Regions from separate parts of the Pseudarthrobacter sp. 10T415 genome, predicted to be linked through region 1. Evidence: riboswitches for the same ligand, from Rfam matches in the RefSeq annotation. Region 1 holds a riboswitch; the other holds the start of a gene.

The links. Region 1 has a riboswitch for thiamine pyrophosphate ahead of AC1DBN_RS07835 (ECF transporter S component). Riboswitches for the same ligand answer to the same signal wherever they lie in the genome.
Region 2: it holds a riboswitch for thiamine pyrophosphate, as region 1 does, so the genes downstream of both, AC1DBN_RS00315 (bifunctional hydroxymethylpyrimidine kinase/phosphomethylpyrimidine kinase) here and AC1DBN_RS07835 (ECF transporter S component) in region 1, are expected to answer to the same signal.

The regions. Positions count from the first base shown of each region.
Region 1 covers NZ_JBFTHJ010000004.1:66,703-74,564, reverse strand. Annotated here, with positions in the region: gene AC1DBN_RS07855 (UDP-N-acetylglucosamine 1-carboxyvinyltransferase) at 1-588, opposite strand, end outside; gene AC1DBN_RS07850 (glycoside hydrolase family 25 domain-containing protein) at 768-1,616, shown strand; gene AC1DBN_RS07845 (energy-coupling factor transporter transmembrane component T family protein) at 1,621-2,421, opposite strand; gene AC1DBN_RS07840 (ABC transporter ATP-binding protein) at 2,418-3,971, opposite strand; gene AC1DBN_RS07835 (ECF transporter S component) at 3,971-4,594, opposite strand; TPP riboswitch at 4,661-4,798, opposite strand; gene AC1DBN_RS07830 (heme-degrading domain-containing protein) at 4,895-5,431, shown strand; gene AC1DBN_RS07825 (hypothetical protein) at 5,526-7,724, shown strand; gene AC1DBN_RS07820 (DUF4235 domain-containing protein) at 7,783-7,862, shown strand, end outside.
Region 2 covers NZ_JBFTHJ010000001.1:61,135-68,386, forward strand. Annotated here, with positions in the region: gene AC1DBN_RS00310 (Rne/Rng family ribonuclease) at 1-2,843, shown strand, start outside; TPP riboswitch at 2,986-3,084, shown strand; gene AC1DBN_RS00315 (bifunctional hydroxymethylpyrimidine kinase/phosphomethylpyrimidine kinase) at 3,094-4,623, shown strand; gene rplU (50S ribosomal protein L21) at 4,958-5,266, shown strand; gene rpmA (50S ribosomal protein L27) at 5,327-5,590, shown strand; gene obgE (GTPase ObgE) at 5,704-7,252, shown strand, end outside.

The DNA.
Region 1 (7,862 bases):
AACGGTACGGGTGCCGAGGTCGCAGCCTCCGGCGTAGGGAAGCCTGTACTCGGCGGACTCGTCCAGCAGGGGGCCCAGCAGCATGATGACGCTGCGGGTTCGGCGGGCAGCCTCCACGTCCATTGAGTCGAGGTCCAGGACGGCGGGCCGGCGCAGGCGGAGGTCGGTGGCGTTGAGCCAGGTGCATTCCACGCCGATGCTGGTGAGCACCTCCACGATGCGGTTGACCTCTTCGATCCGGGCCAGGCGGCGCAGGACGGTGGTGCCGCGGTTGATGAGGCTGGCGCACAGCAGCGCAACTCCGGCGTTCTTGCTGCTGTTCACGTCAACCGAGCCGGACAGGGTGCGCCCGCCCTCCACCCGAAGGTGGGTCATCTGCGGTTTACCCACGTTGACGATGCTCCGGTCGAAGATGGTCTCGAGGCGCTGGATCATTTTCAGGCTCAGGTTCTGTTTGCCCTGCTCCATCCGGGCCACCGCACTCTGGCTGGTTCCCAGCTCAGCGGCCAGCTGGCCCTGGGTCCAGCCCTTCTCGCTCCGGGCGTTCCTGAGCATGACGGCTACGTGTTCAGCGGTTTCCTGGGTCATGCAGCGAATATATCATCTATGAGTTTTTGGTGGCCAATTAGGCGGGTTACAGCTCTATCAAGCTCCTTTTTTATCTTTTCTATGCGATAGAGCCGGCCCGCGGCGTTGCGCCTTGTCCTCTCCGTGATACCGCGGGAGACTGGAACATAAGTTTCCTCAAGCAATAAACGGAGCCCCACATGCCCCGGACTCGAGCCCACCTGCCAGTGTTCAGGCTGGCATGGCTGCTGGTGGCAGCAGTAATATTCAGCTGCGCCGGGCCCGCGTGGGCTGATCCCACCGATTCCCCGGCAGGGCCGCAAGGGGGCGGCAGCAGCCAGTCCCTGCTCGGCAACGACGTTTCCTGGCCCCAGTGCAACGCAGAACTGCCCGGAGACCAGGCGTTCGCCATAGTGGGCGTCAATAACGGTTTGGCCAACAACACCAACCCGTGCCTGCAGGAACAGCTCGAATGGGCCGAATCGTCATCCGGGGCAGTAGCCTCGCAGCCCGAGGCGCAGCTCTACATCAATACTGCCAATCCCGGGCGGGCCGGTTCCTGGTGGCCTGTCAGCGACGAATACCCCACCGGCTCGAAGGTGCACAACCCATACGGATCCTGCAAGGCCGGGGACTACGGCACGGCCTGCGCCTACATGTACGGCTACGCCAAGGCCTTTGACGCCGCCTACGTCCGCGGAGTGACGGACCCTGCGGACTACGTCTGGTGGCTGGATGTGGAAACCGAAAACACCTGGTCCAGCAGCAAGGATGCCAACCGCACCGTCCTGGAAGGCATGACGGATTTCTTCCACAGCATCGACGCAGCAGGTGTGGGGATCTACTCCACCGGCCAGCAGTGGCACAGGATCGTGGGGAACGTCAGCACCTCCAGCAACCTCTACCCCTTGCCCAGCTGGCTGGCGGGATCCCGCAATGCAGCATCAGCGGCCACCGCATGTTCGAAGTCCCCGCTGACCGGCGGCGGGAAAGTGGTGCTGACGCAGTTCATCCACGCCGGACTGGATTACAACCACGCCTGCACCTAGCGGGTCAGTTCCCGGCCCACACCATGTTCCAGGTGCCGGCTGACACCGCCGCCGTGACGGCCAGGCCGGCCATTACCAGGCCGCCGGCCAGGACCCACACATCCAACAGCGTGTAGGTGGATTCACGGGCCCACGTGCGTGGCCCGCCGCCGAAACCGCGCGCTTCCATGGTGACCGCCAGCCGCGACGCCCGCCTGATCGCCTGGACCAGCAGCCCGAAGCTCTGCCCCAGGGTGGCCTTCACCCGCTGCAGCACGCTGCCGCGCGAGCCAACCCCCCGGGCCCGCCGGGCCATGCCGATGGTCTGCCATTCCTCGGCCATCAGCCCCACGAGGCGCATCGCCGCCAGGGTGCCCAGGACGAACCGGTGCGGGAGCCGGGCCTTTTGCGCCAGCGCATCTGCGAGGTCGGTGGGGTCCGTGCAGCTGACCAGGAGTATTGCGGGCAGCGCGATGGCCAGGCCGCGCAGCAGGAAACCCACGCCGGTCTCCAGCGAGCCCTCACTCATGGTCCAGATGCCGGCGTCGATGAGAGTCCTGCCGCTGTCCGGCGCCAGGATGGAAGTGCTCCACCCGCCCACGGCGGCAGCGAGGATCAGAGGCCAGCCGCGTTGCCACAGCAGCCCCAGCGTGAGCCCGGCAAGCGGAAACAGCAGCAGTTCGAAGAACAGCGCCACGGACGCGGACACCCAGTCGATGGAAAGCGCCAGGACCACCGTGATGAGCACGACGGCGGCCAGCTTGCTCAGCGGGTTGGCGCGGGCCAGGAGCGCAGCGTTTCCGCGGAGGTTCAGTTCGTGCCTCATGGCGCCACCGCTTCCGGCGCTGCAAGTTTGAGTTCCGTGCCACCGAGGGCCGCGGTGAATTCGGCGTCATGGGTCACGGAGACCACTGCCGTTCCGGCGTCCAGGAGTTCGGAGAGGAACGATGCCAGCTCGGCCCAGGTATTGGCATCCTGGCCGAATGTGGGCTCATCCAGGACCAGTACCTGAGGGCTTGCCGCCAGGATCGTGGCCACGGAAAGCCGCCGCTTTTCGCCGCCGGACAGGGTATACGGGTTGGCGTCCACCAGGTGGGTAAGCCGCAACCGTTCCAGCAGCTCATCCACCTTGTCTTCACCGTGCCCCAGGTGCCGGGGCCCGAAGAGCAGTTCGTCCAGGACCTTGCCGGTGACGAACTGGTGCTCGGGTTCCTGGAAGACAGTGCCGATCCGCTCGATCAGCTGTTCCGCCTTCCACTGATACGGGGTGATTCCGGCGCCGCGGCTGAGGTCCGTCGTGGCGGAGACCGTCCCGTTGACCGGTTCGAGGAGTCCGGCAAGGGTCAGCGCGAAGGTTGATTTCCCTGCGCCGTTGGGTCCGGTGACGGCGAGCGCCTGCCCGGCGCGGACCTGGGCAATGATGCCTTCCTGCACCGGCACCGGCGGAACTTTGCGGAAGCCTTTTCGGCGCGGGCGTTGCCGGGAGACGGCCAGGTCTTCGGCGGCCAGCAGGAGGCTTCCGGTTCCGTAGGCCTGTTCCGCGGCCCGCGCGCGGGTGGACGGAACGTATCCGGGCACCCAGACACCGGCGGCCGTCAGCATGGTCCGCGCTTCGGCCAGCACCCGGTCCGGCGGGCCGTCCAGGAGCACCGCGGGGTTGGCGCCGCTGCCGGGCTGCAGCACCACGATCCTGTCCACGAGGTCCTTCCACACGGACACCCGGTGCTCCACCACCACCAGCGTGGCGCCGGTCTTGTCCAGGCAGCGGGCCACGGCGTCCCGGACTTCGAGGACACCGGCCGGGTCCAGGTTGGCGGTGGGTTCATCGAGCAGGATCAGCCCGGGCCGCATCGCGAGGATGCCTGCAAGCGCCAGCCGCTGTTTCTGCCCGCCGGACAGAGCCGACGTCGGGTGGTCCAGCGGCAGGTGGGACAGCCCGACGTCGGCCAGCGCCTCGTGCACGCGCGGCCAGATGGCGTCGCGGGGCACGGCGAGGTTTTCGGCGCCGAAGGCGACGTCGTCGCCTACCCGGGAGAGGACCACCTGGGTCTCGGGATCCTGCTGCATGAGGCCCGCGCGGCCCCGCTGGCCGCGGGGCGAACCGCCGTCAACCAGCAACGAACCGGTCTCGTCCGACTCGCCTGCCTCGCCGTCGTCGTCCGCATCGCCCAGCACCCCGGCGAGCGCATGGAGGAGCGTCGACTTGCCTGCCCCGGACGGGCCAAGCAGGAGTACCCGCTCACCCGGGCTGATGTCGAGGTCGAGGGCATGGACGGCCGGTGTGGTGCGCCCCGCGTGCCGCCAGCCCCAGCCGCGGGCGGTGACCGTGGCCGGCCGCACCGTTTGGGGTGCGGCCGCGTGGGAAGGTGCCGGCATCAGGAGAAGACGGGCTCCGTAGCGGCCTTCCGGGATGCAAAGGAGCTCAGCACGCCGGTCCGGGCAAGGCCACGGGTGGCGATCCAGGCGAGCGCGCCGGCGATGATGGCCCCGGAAACAACGGTGAAGGCGATGTACGCGAGCTTGTCACCGCCAGAGTAGGCGATGTTCCAGCCCCACGGCGCGAAGGAGTCGTTCAGGCCGCAGAAGAGGCCCGCCGCGGCACCGGCCAGCAGGGAGACCGGGAGGTTGAATTTCCGGTAGACGAAGATGGCGAAAATGATCTCGGCACCCAGGCCCTGGACGAACCCGGAGAACAGCACGGAGGCGCCGTACTGGGAGCCCATGAGCAGTTCGCCGGTGGCGGCGACCGTCTCGCAGAACAGGGCGGCGCCGGGCTTGCGGATGATGAGCATGCCCAGGACCGCAGGGATCATCCATCCCCCGGCCAGGAGGCCGGTGAGGGGCGGGTAGGCCGCGTTCATCGGCGCGGAAATTGCGGCGGTTCCCTGGGACCAGGCCCAGAAGATGACGCCGCCGGCGATGGCGATCAGGGCCGCCACCACAATGTCCACGACGCGCCAGGACCTGCTGGCGGGCTTTTTGATTGCTGAAGTAGTCATGTGATCCTCCTGGAAACAGGAGGGGAAAGTGGACGCGGGTGCCGGCTGCTGCCGCCATTTCCCGCGCACTTCGAGAACTCGACTCCCTTGCGCCGGTACTAACCGGATCAGGTTCGAGGGTCTGCGGCTGTCCGCACTCTCAGCGCCCACCTGCGTTTCCCGGCTGGTGCCGGGGCCGACGGCGGCGCTCCCCTGTCGTAAATGTGTTGTTGATGATGCTGTGGATGTCTTGCGTTTGAATGTTTCGCGCCCTTCCGGGCGTGCTCAAGTTTACACCTGGAGGGCGGTAGATTGTGGGCCATGACTGCCGACCCGCCAGATGTGACTGACTACGATCCCGACTCCGCCGACGCCCAGCCGGAAGGCTCGCTCCAGGCCCTCATCGGCCGGATCGAGGCGGAGATCAGGGAACTGCAGTTCCCCGGCTTTTCGCCGGATGACGCCCTTAACCTTGGCCTGCTCCTGGTGGAGCTCGGCAAGGAGCGGAATCTTCCCATCGCCATCGACATCACCAAGGGCGAGCAGGTCCTCTTCCACGTTGCGCTCCCCGGAGCCACCCCGGACAACGAACACTGGGTCCGCGCGAAGCAGCGCACGGCCGCCCGTTACGAGGTGCCGTCATTGCTGGTGGGCCTGCGCGGCCGGGCCGGTGGCGGGCGGATCGAGGACAATGCGTGGTTCGACCAGTCCCGCTACGCTGCGCACGGCGGTGCATTCCCGGTCTACGTCACGGGCGTGGGCGCGGTTGCCACGGTGACCGTGTCCGGGCTGCCTCAGGTAGCGGACCACGACCTGGTGGTGGAAGCAATGCGCGGGGTACTCGGAACGGCTGGTTGACACTGCCCGGAGTTCTCACAAGGATTGAGCCGGAAAGCGTTTTCTGAGCTGCCTGCTGCCGGACCGGCCCCAGGCATGAGCCAAGGAGTGCGACGTGCACAGCCAGCCCACCGTGATCAACCGCGAAGCGCTGGTACGGCGCCACAACGTGGAGCAGGACAGCCTCGATCCGCGGAGTCCCGCCTCGGTGGGCAACGGTGAGTTCTGCTTCACCATGGACCTGACCGGCATGCAGTCCCTTCCCGGTGAATATCCGGTGGCCGCCAGGGATGACCTGCCGCCCGGCACTTTGCTGGGCACGCAGGCGCAGTGGGGCTGGCACTCCATCCCGCCGGAACAGGAGTACACCCTTGCCGGTTCCACGGTCATCTACGATTCACCGCGTGGCCCTGTCCCCTATGTGGACATGGTGGGCGCCATCGTGGATGGCCGCGAAACGCAGTCATCGCGGGCGGAAACCTGGCTCCGCGCCAACCCCCACCGGCTGGACCTGGGCCGGATCGGCTTTGCGCTCCCGGGAAGGGATGCCCCCGCACTCACCCGGGACGACTTCACCGGCGCGCACCAGGTCCTGGACCTCTGGACCGGCACGGCCACCAGCATCTTCAGCCTGCACGGCAGTCCGGTCAACGTCACCACGGCCTGCCGCCCGGACAGGGACGAGCTGGGATTCCGCATCCTCTCCCCTGCCCTTACGGACGGCCTCGCCGTGTCCCTGACGTTCCCCTACGGTTCCGAGGGCTGGCACAACGCAGCGGACTGGAACAGGCCCGCCGCACACACCACCACCGTTGAAGAACGTCACGCCGCCGGCCCGCGCCGCCACTGGCTGATTTCGCGCTGCCTGAACGGTTCCCGGTACCAGGCGGCCGTCAGCGGCGAGGGGCTGGAGCTCGAACAGGCCGGCCCGCACGAAGTGCTCATCCGGGCCGCCGAGGGGCAGGACAGCCTCGACTTCAGCGTGCACTTCATCAGCACGGGGCAGGGTGACTGCCTCCCCCGTGGCAACGGCGGCATCGGCGGGCGTTCAATGCCGGGATCGGAACCGGCCCCCGGGTTGGCAGCCGCACCGGATGTGGCAGCGGCACCGGGCAGTGCCGCCATTGCCGCGTCCCGCACGGCCTGGCCGGAATTCTGGAAGTCGGGCGGCGCCGTCGACCTCTCCGGAACAGCCGATCCCCGCGCCGGTGAGATCGAACGCCGGACTGTACTCTCCCAGTACCTCACCGCCATCAACTGCTCCGGATCGCTGCCGCCGCAGGAGACGGGGCTGGTCTGCAACTCGTGGCGCGGCCGCTTCCACCTCGAGATGCACTGGTGGCATGCCGCCCATTTCGCCACGTGGAACCGGACGGAGCTCCTGCTGCCCGCCCTCCGCTGGTACGCCTCCGTCCTGGAACCCGCGCGGCAGACGGCCAAGGCCCAGGGGTTCGACGGCGTCCGCTGGCCCAAGCAGGTGGGTCCGGACGGGCGGGAAAGCCCCAGCCCCATCGGCACCTTCCTGATCTGGCAGCAGCCGCACCCCATCCATCTGGCGGAACTGGCCTACCGGGCCGAACCATCACAGGAACTCCTGGAGGAATTCGCCGCGGTGGTTTTCGAAACCGCGGAGTTCATGGCCGCCTTCGCGCACCCCACGGACCGGGGCTTCGAACTGGGCCCGCCCCTGGTGCCGGCGCAGGAGAGCTACGAGTCGGTGCGCGGGACGGTCACCAACCCCACGTTCGAGCTTGCCTACTGGCAGTGGGCCCTCCGGGTGGCCAATACGTGGCGGGAACGGCTGGGCTTGCCTGCTGAGGGCACCTGGGCGGCGGTAGCGGACGGCATGGTCCCGCCCAGGGTGGTGGACGGCGTGTACGCGGCGATCGACGTCGAGCCCTTCACCATCCGCACGGACCACCCCTCGATGCTGTGCGCCCTGGGGGTGCTCCCGCGGACGGACCTGGTGGACCCGGAAATAATGCGGGCCACGCTGGCTGACGTACTGGCCGGATGGGACTGGGACAGCACCTGGGGCTGGGACTACCCCGTGATGGCCATGACGGCCGCCCGGCTGGAAGACCCTGAGGCCGCAGTGGATGCGCTGTTGATGGACGCGGCGAAGAACCTGGTCCTGCCCAACGGGCACAACCGGCAGACGGATTCGCTCCCGCTGTACCTGCCCGGCAACGGCGGGCTGCTGGCGGCGGTGGCGCTCATGGCTGCGGGATGGGATGGCGGCCCGGCGCGGCACGCTCCCGGCTTCCCCCAGGACTGGACAGTGGCATGGGAGGGGCTCATCCCCGCGCCGTAGGAACTTAGCCAGTAGGGTGGGGTGCAGACCGTTTTACCGCCCGCAAGGAGTACCAGGAATGAACCTTCTCATCAAGCTGCTCGGCACCGGCGTAAGCCTGGGTGCAGGATTTGCCGGCACCAAGCTGGTCAACACCAT
Region 2 (7,252 bases), on a different contig from region 1:
CCGCCCCGGAGCAGGCCCCCGGCACGGCAGCTGCCGCTGCAGCAGGAGAATCCGCTGCGACGCCGGCCGAAGCCGCCGAAGCCGCCGAAGCTACCGCGGCTGGCGAGGAACCGGGCGCGTTTGCCTCCCTGTTCCTTGAGCCCGGCTCGCCCACTTCCATGCTGTTCCAGGCACCGGACCTGAGCACCGTCGTCCGCCCCGCTACGCCCGCCGCCGCAGCGGAGGAGGCCGAGGACGAAGACGACGCCGAGGACAACGAATCCGAGGAATCCTCCAGCCGCCGCCGGCGCCGCAGCCGTGGCCGCCGGGGGCGCAGCCGTCTGGACGAGCGCGACGACGCCGGAACCGGTGGCTCCGAGGCGGATGACGCCGCCGACGAATCGGACGAGGAAGAAGCCGGTCCGGCCGAGGACGGCGTGACGTCCCGCCGTCGTCGTCGCCGCCGCCGCGGTGACCAGGACCTCGAACTGACCGGCGGCAACGACGACGATCCGCCCAACACCGTTACCCGCGTGCGCGCACCGCGTGCCGTCAGCGAGGCGCCCGCCAGCAACCGGGTGACCAGCGTTAAGGGCTCCACCCGACTGGAAGCCAAGAAGCAGCGCCGCCGCGAATCCCGGGACACGGGCCGGCGCCGCACCGTCATCACCGAAGCGGAGTTCCTGGCCCGCCGCGAATCCGTGGACCGGCAGATGATCGTCCGCCAGCGCGACGACAGAATCCAGATTGGCGTCCTCGAGGACGGCGTCCTGGCCGAGCACTTTGTCTCCAAGACCCAGCAGGACTCGCTGATCGGCAACGTCTACCTGGGCAAAGTCCAGAACGTGCTGCCCTCCATGGAGGCTGCCTTCGTGGACATCGGACGCGGCCGCAACGCCGTCCTTTACGCGGGCGAAGTGAACTGGGAAGCCGTCAACCTTGAAGGCAAGCAGCGCCGTATCGAGAACGCGCTGAAGTCAGGCGACACCGTCCTGGTCCAGGTGACCAAGGACCCCGTGGGCCACAAGGGCGCCCGCCTGACCAGCCAAATCTCGCTGCCGGGCCGCTACCTCGTGTACGTCCCCGGCGGTTCCATGACCGGAATCTCCCGCAAGCTGCCCGACGTCGAGCGGAACCGGCTCAAGCGCATCCTCAAGGACCGCCTGCCCGAGCAGGCGGGCGTCATTGTGCGCACGGCGGCCGAAGGGGCGTCCGAAGAGGAGCTGACCCACGACATCAACCGGCTCCGCGCCCAGTGGGAAGGCATCGAAAGCCAGTCCTCCTCCACCAAGGTCCTGGCTCCGGAGCTGCTGTACGGCGAGCCCGACCTCACCATAAAGGTGGTCCGTGACGTCTTCAACGAGGACTTCTCCAAGCTGATCGTCTCCGGCGAGGACGCCTGGGACACCATCGAGGCCTACGTCACCTATGTGGCGCCGGACCTGGTGGGACGCCTGGAAAAGTGGACCAAGGACCAGGACATCTTCGCTGCCTGGCGGATTGATGAGCAGATCCACAAGGCCCTCGAACGCAAGGTGTTCCTGCCCTCCGGCGGCTCACTGGTGATCGACCGGACCGAAGCCATGACCGTGGTGGACGTCAACACCGGCAAGTTCACCGGCAGCGGCGGCAACCTCGAAGAAACCGTCACGAAGAACAACCTTGAAGCGGCCGAGGAAGTGGTGCGCCAGCTGCGGCTGCGCGACATCGGCGGCATCATCGTGATCGACTTCATCGACATGGTCCTGGAATCGAACCGCGACCTCGTCCTGCGCCGCATGGTGGAATGCCTGGGCCGCGACCGGACCAAGCACCAGGTGGCGGAAGTCACCTCGCTGGGACTCGTCCAGATGACCCGCAAGCGCATGGGCACCGGGCTCCTGGAAGTCTTCGGCGAGCAGTGCGAAGCCTGCGCGGGCCGCGGCGTCGTCACCCATGACGACCCCGTAGAGCACCGCCGCGCCAACATCGTGGCAGCCGAGCAGCACGTCCACCGCTCAGACAACCGCTCCGATTCCCGCACCAACGGGAACCGAAACGAGGGCAACCGCAGCGAGGGCCAGCGCAGTGAGGGTCAGCGCAACGAGGGCCAGCGCACCGACAGCAGCCAGGAAGGTACGCGCGGCGAACGCAAGCGCCGCCGTGGACGTGGCGGCCAGCCGGTCGAACAGGCACCCGCACCCGCAGCGGTGGCTGCCCACCCCGTCCAGCCGGACCCGCACGAGGCCGAACGCCATGCCAAGGCTGAAGCCACCAGGCTGGCCCTGGCCAACATTGCTGCTGCTGCCCACGCCGCACACCTGCATGATGATGAGGTGGCGGCCCGGCTGGCCCCCGCCCAGCAGGACGCGGGCACAACGGAGAAGCACGACGACGGGACGCCGGCACGCCCGGCAGCTGTCCTGACGTTCGGCGGCGAGAAGGTCGCGCTGCCCTTCGTTGAGCACGCAGACGAGCACCAAGCCTCGCCTGCGCTGTCGCTTGACCGGCTTGCCGAAGCGTTTGCCCACCTGGGCCAGCCGGCTTCGCCTGTTGGCAGCCAGCCACAGGAGTCCGGGACGGCCCAGGCCGCGCCGGCCACCCCCGAACCGGCGGAGGCAGCGGTTGCGGCACCCCAGCAGCCCGTTGCGCCTGCCGCCCCCGACCTGTCCCGGCAGCGCCGTCCGCGGCGTAACCGGAGTGCAAGCAGGGCGCAGGGCGCAGCCAACGAGACCACCGTGGAACACCATGAGAACGTCCCGTCGGCCAGCGAAGGCCACTCCCATGCCGCCAAAGCGCCCCAGCCCGCAGCGCCGGCAGAGCCGGCAGCCAAAGCCGATGCGCCCATCATCCTTGGCGTAGGGGTTCCTGCTTCCGAGCTCTGACCCTGCCCAGGCACTGCAGATGCCCGGCCCTCCACTCCTGTGGTGGGGCCGGGCATCTGCCGTTAACGGGGAACGGCCCTCAGCAGCGCACTTAACAGGTGCAGTCACCTTTCGGTTGACTGCCGTCCAGCGGCTAGGCTGGGGAACCGACACGGGGTGCCGCGCACCAGGCCCGGCTGAGATCCACACCCGTTGAACCTGTCCGGTTAGTACCGGCGAAGGGATGTCTCTTTTGTCTTCGACCCTTGCCATGCCCGCAGCCACCCCGCTCCCGAATCCCTCCGCAACCGTAATGCCGGCTGCCGTACGGGACGTGCCCCGGGTCCTTGCCATCGCGGGCTCGGACCCCTCCGGTGGGGCCGGCATCCAGGCGGACCTCAAAAGCATCGCGGCCCACGGCGGTTACGGCATGGCCGCCATCACTGCCCTCACCGCCCAGAACACCCGCGGGGTGACCGCCGTCCATGTTCCTCCGGCATCCTTTTTGGCACAGCAGCTGGCGGCCATCAGCGACGACATCCACGTTGACGCCGTCAAGATCGGCATGCTGGGCGACGCCGAAGTGATCGATGCCGTGCGCACCTGGCTGGAGAAGGTGCGCCCCGCCGTCGTTGTCCTGGACCCCGTCATGGTTGCCACCAGCGGAGACCGGCTGTTGCAGGAGAGTGCCGAAGCCGCGCTCCGCAGCCTGGTGCCGCTGGCCCACCTTGTCACCCCCAACCTGGCCGAACTGGCCATGCTGCTGGAAGAAGACGTACAGGACACGTGGGAGGCAGCCCTGGAACAGGGCAGGCGGCTTGCTGATGCCACCGGTGCTGCCGTGCTGGTCAAGGGTGGCCACCTGCAAGGCAGCAGCTGCCCGGACGCCTTGGTTGGCCCGGCCGGCATGCTATCCGCAGACGTAGTGGAAATCCCGGGGGAGCGGGTGGCAACGCGGAACAGCCATGGCACAGGCTGTTCCCTGTCCTCCGCCATGGCCACGGTCCAGGCGCAGGTAGGCAACTGGGAAGTGGCCCTACGGGAAGTGAAACCCTGGCTTGCGGGGGCGCTGGCGGCGTCCGCCGTACTGGAGGTGGGAACCGGCAACGGGCCCGTTCACCATTTCCACCACATCCGCCAAGCGCTTCGGCCAGGCGACTTTACGGCGCAGCTGCGGAAAGATGCCGACGCCCACCTTGAGTCGATCTACGCCCTGGGTTTCCTCCGGGCCCTGGCCTCGGGGACACTTCCGGAAAGCCAGTTCGCGTATTACCTTGCGCAGGATGCCATCTACCTGAACGGGTATTCGCGAGTCCTCGCCCGGGCCAGCGCGCTGGCTCCCACGGAAGCCGAGCAGCTGTTCTGGGCGGCGTCGGCCCAGCAGTGCCTCGAAGTGGAGTCGGAACTGCACCGTTCCTGGCTCAGCACCCGCACCGTCCGTCCCGAACTGGGTCCTGTCACCAAGGCCTACGTGGACCACCTGACGGCTACTTCGGCGTCGGGCAGCTATGCAGTCCTGGCAGCGGCTGTCCTGCCGTGCTTCTGGCTGTACGCGGACGCCGGGAAGACGCTCCATGCCAGGTTCCTCGCCGACGGGGAACCGGCAGGACACCCCTACGCCGACTGGCTCCGCACCTATGCCGACGAGGATTTCGCGGAGGCAACGCGCCGGGCCATCGCCGTGGTGGACGAAGCGGCACGCAAGGCTTCCGATGACGAGCGGCACGCCATGGTTACCGCTTTCCGGCAGTCCTGCCGGCTGGAAGTGGAGTTCTTCGACGCGCCGCGGCTCCACGCCTGAACCTGCCCGGGCCGTGCTGCCGGTACTATGGTCTGGCACGGCCCCGGTGGCGGACGATGTCTGTGGTTCCTATCACAGCCGACCCGCCGGAGCCAGCCTCATTTGCGGCCGGAGACGGAATTAGCGTATTCTGGATCTTCGGTGCTTACGCCAACACTTGGGTTATGACCCCGGGAACATGCCAGCGTGGAAAACACAAGGCAGTCCTGCGGGATAACTCATGGAGACCTTCGGGGAATCCACGGCGTTGAGGCACAGCGGGAACCCAGCCAAACAGTGCAACGGGTGCCGCACGCAATTTTAGTTATAAACGTCGAGAGAAGTGAGTTCCCAAGTGGTGTACGCGATTGTCCGCGCAGGCGGCCGCCAAGAGAAGGTTTCCGTTGGAGACTTCGTTACCCTGAACCGCGTCGCCGGTGGGGCTGGCAGCACCATCGAGCTGCCCGCACTGCTCCTGGTTGATGGTGACAAGATCACCACTGCCGCTGCTGACCTGGCCAAGGTGACCGTTACGGCTGAAATCCTCCAGGACCTCCGTGGTCCTAAGATTGTCATCCAGAAGTTCAAGAACAAGACCGGGTACAAGAAGCGCCAGGGTCACCGTCAGGAACTGACCAAGGTCAAGATCACTGGCATCAAGTAACCACCGGTTACTGTTCAGGTTTTCAGCAGATTCCCCAGAATTTAAAGGCAGGCATTTCAGATGGCACATAAAAAGGGCGCGAGCTCCACTCGCAACGGTCGTGACTCCAACGCACAGTACCTCGGCGTCAAGCGCTTCGGCGGCCAGGTAGTTTCCGCCGGCGAGATCATCGTCCGCCAGCGTGGCACCCACTTCCACCCGGGCGCCGGCGTTGGCCGTGGCGGCGACGACACCCTGTTCGCACTGACCCCGGGCGCCGTTGAATTCGGCACCCGCCGCGGTCGTCGCGTCGTCAACATCGTTGCTGCTGCAGCTGCAGAGTAACAACCAGTTCTGAAGCGGTGGAGCGGGCCAGTTGGCCCGCTCCACTGCTCTTTTAAGCGCATTACAATCGATAGGGCGTCCATGGGCGCCCACACGACACTGAGGAGATTTACGTGGCCAGCTTTGTAGACCGGGTAGTACTGCACGTATCCGGCGGTACCGGCGGCCACGGTTGCGTCTCCGTCCACCGCGAGAAGTTCAAGCCCCTCGGCGGGCCCGACGGCGGCAACGGCGGCAACGGCGGCGACGTCATCCTCCGCGTGGACCACCAGACCACCACCCTCCTCGACTACCACCACGCCCCGCACCGGCACGCCACCAACGGCGGTCCCGGCATGGGCGACTGGCGCGGCGGCAAGAACGGCGAAACCCTGATCCTGCCTGTCCCCGACGGCACTGTGGTGAAGTCAAAGGACGGCACCGTCCTGGCGGACCTGGTGGGGGAGGGCGCAGAGTACATCGCCGCCGCCGGCGGGCCCGGCGGGCTGGGCAACGCTGCCCTGTCCTCGCAGAAGCGCCGCGCTCCAGGCTTCGCCCTGCTCGGCATCGAGGGTGAGTCGAGCGACATTATCCTTGAGCTGAAGTCCATTGCAGACATCGCCCTGGTGGGATTCCCGTCTGCCGGCAAGTCCAGCCTCATCGCCGCCATGTCCGCCGCGCGCCCCAAGATCGCCGACTACCCGTTCACCACCCTCATCCCCAACCTGGGTGTGGTCCAGGCAGGCGAAGTCCGGTTCACCATCGCGGACGTCCCGGGACTTATCGAAGGTGCCAGCGAAGGCAAGGGCCTCGGCCACAACTTCCTGCGGCACGTGGAACGCTGCGCCGCCCTGGTGCACGTCCTGGACTGCGGCACGCTCGAATCCGAACGCGATCCCCTTTCTGACCTCTCCATCATCGAGACCGAACTTGAAAAGTACGCGGTGGACATGAGCTACGCCGGCCAGGACGGCGAAGTGGTCCCGCTGAACCACCGGCCCCGCCTCGTGGCACTGAATAAAGTGGACCTGCCGGACGGCAAGGACATGGCTGAATTCGTCCGCCCTGAGCTGGAGTCCCGCGGATACCGGGTCTTCGAGGTCTCGGCCACCAGCCACGAGGGCCTGCGCCAGCTCGGCTTCGCCATGGCCGAGATCGTCAAGGCGGCACGGGATGCCGTAGCAGCCGCTCCGCCGAAAGTTACCCCCACTGTGCTGCGTCCGCGCGCCGTCAACGAAACCGGATTCCGGATCCGCCGCGAGGAGAAGGCCCACGAGCCCCTGTTTCGCGTCCTCGGCGACAAGCCCGTCCGCTGGGTCAAGCAGACAGACTTCACCAACGAAGAGGCCATCGGCTACCTGGCCGACCGGCTCGCAAGGCTGGGCGTGGAAACCGAGCTGTTCAAGATGGGTGCCACGCCGGGCGACACCGTGGTGATCGGTGAAGATGATGGCGTGGTCTTCGACTGGGAGCCCACCATGATGGCAGGCGCCGAACTGCTGGCATCGCCGCGCGGCACCGACATCCGTTTCGCCGATACCGGCGACCGCCCCACCCGCACCCAGAAGCGCGAGGAGCAGCAGGAACGCCGGGATGCCAAGGCCGCTGCCCGCGCCGAGCTCGAAGCCGAACGCAAGGCCGGCATCTGGACAGAGTCCGTCAGTGGACGGCGCGCGGCCCAGC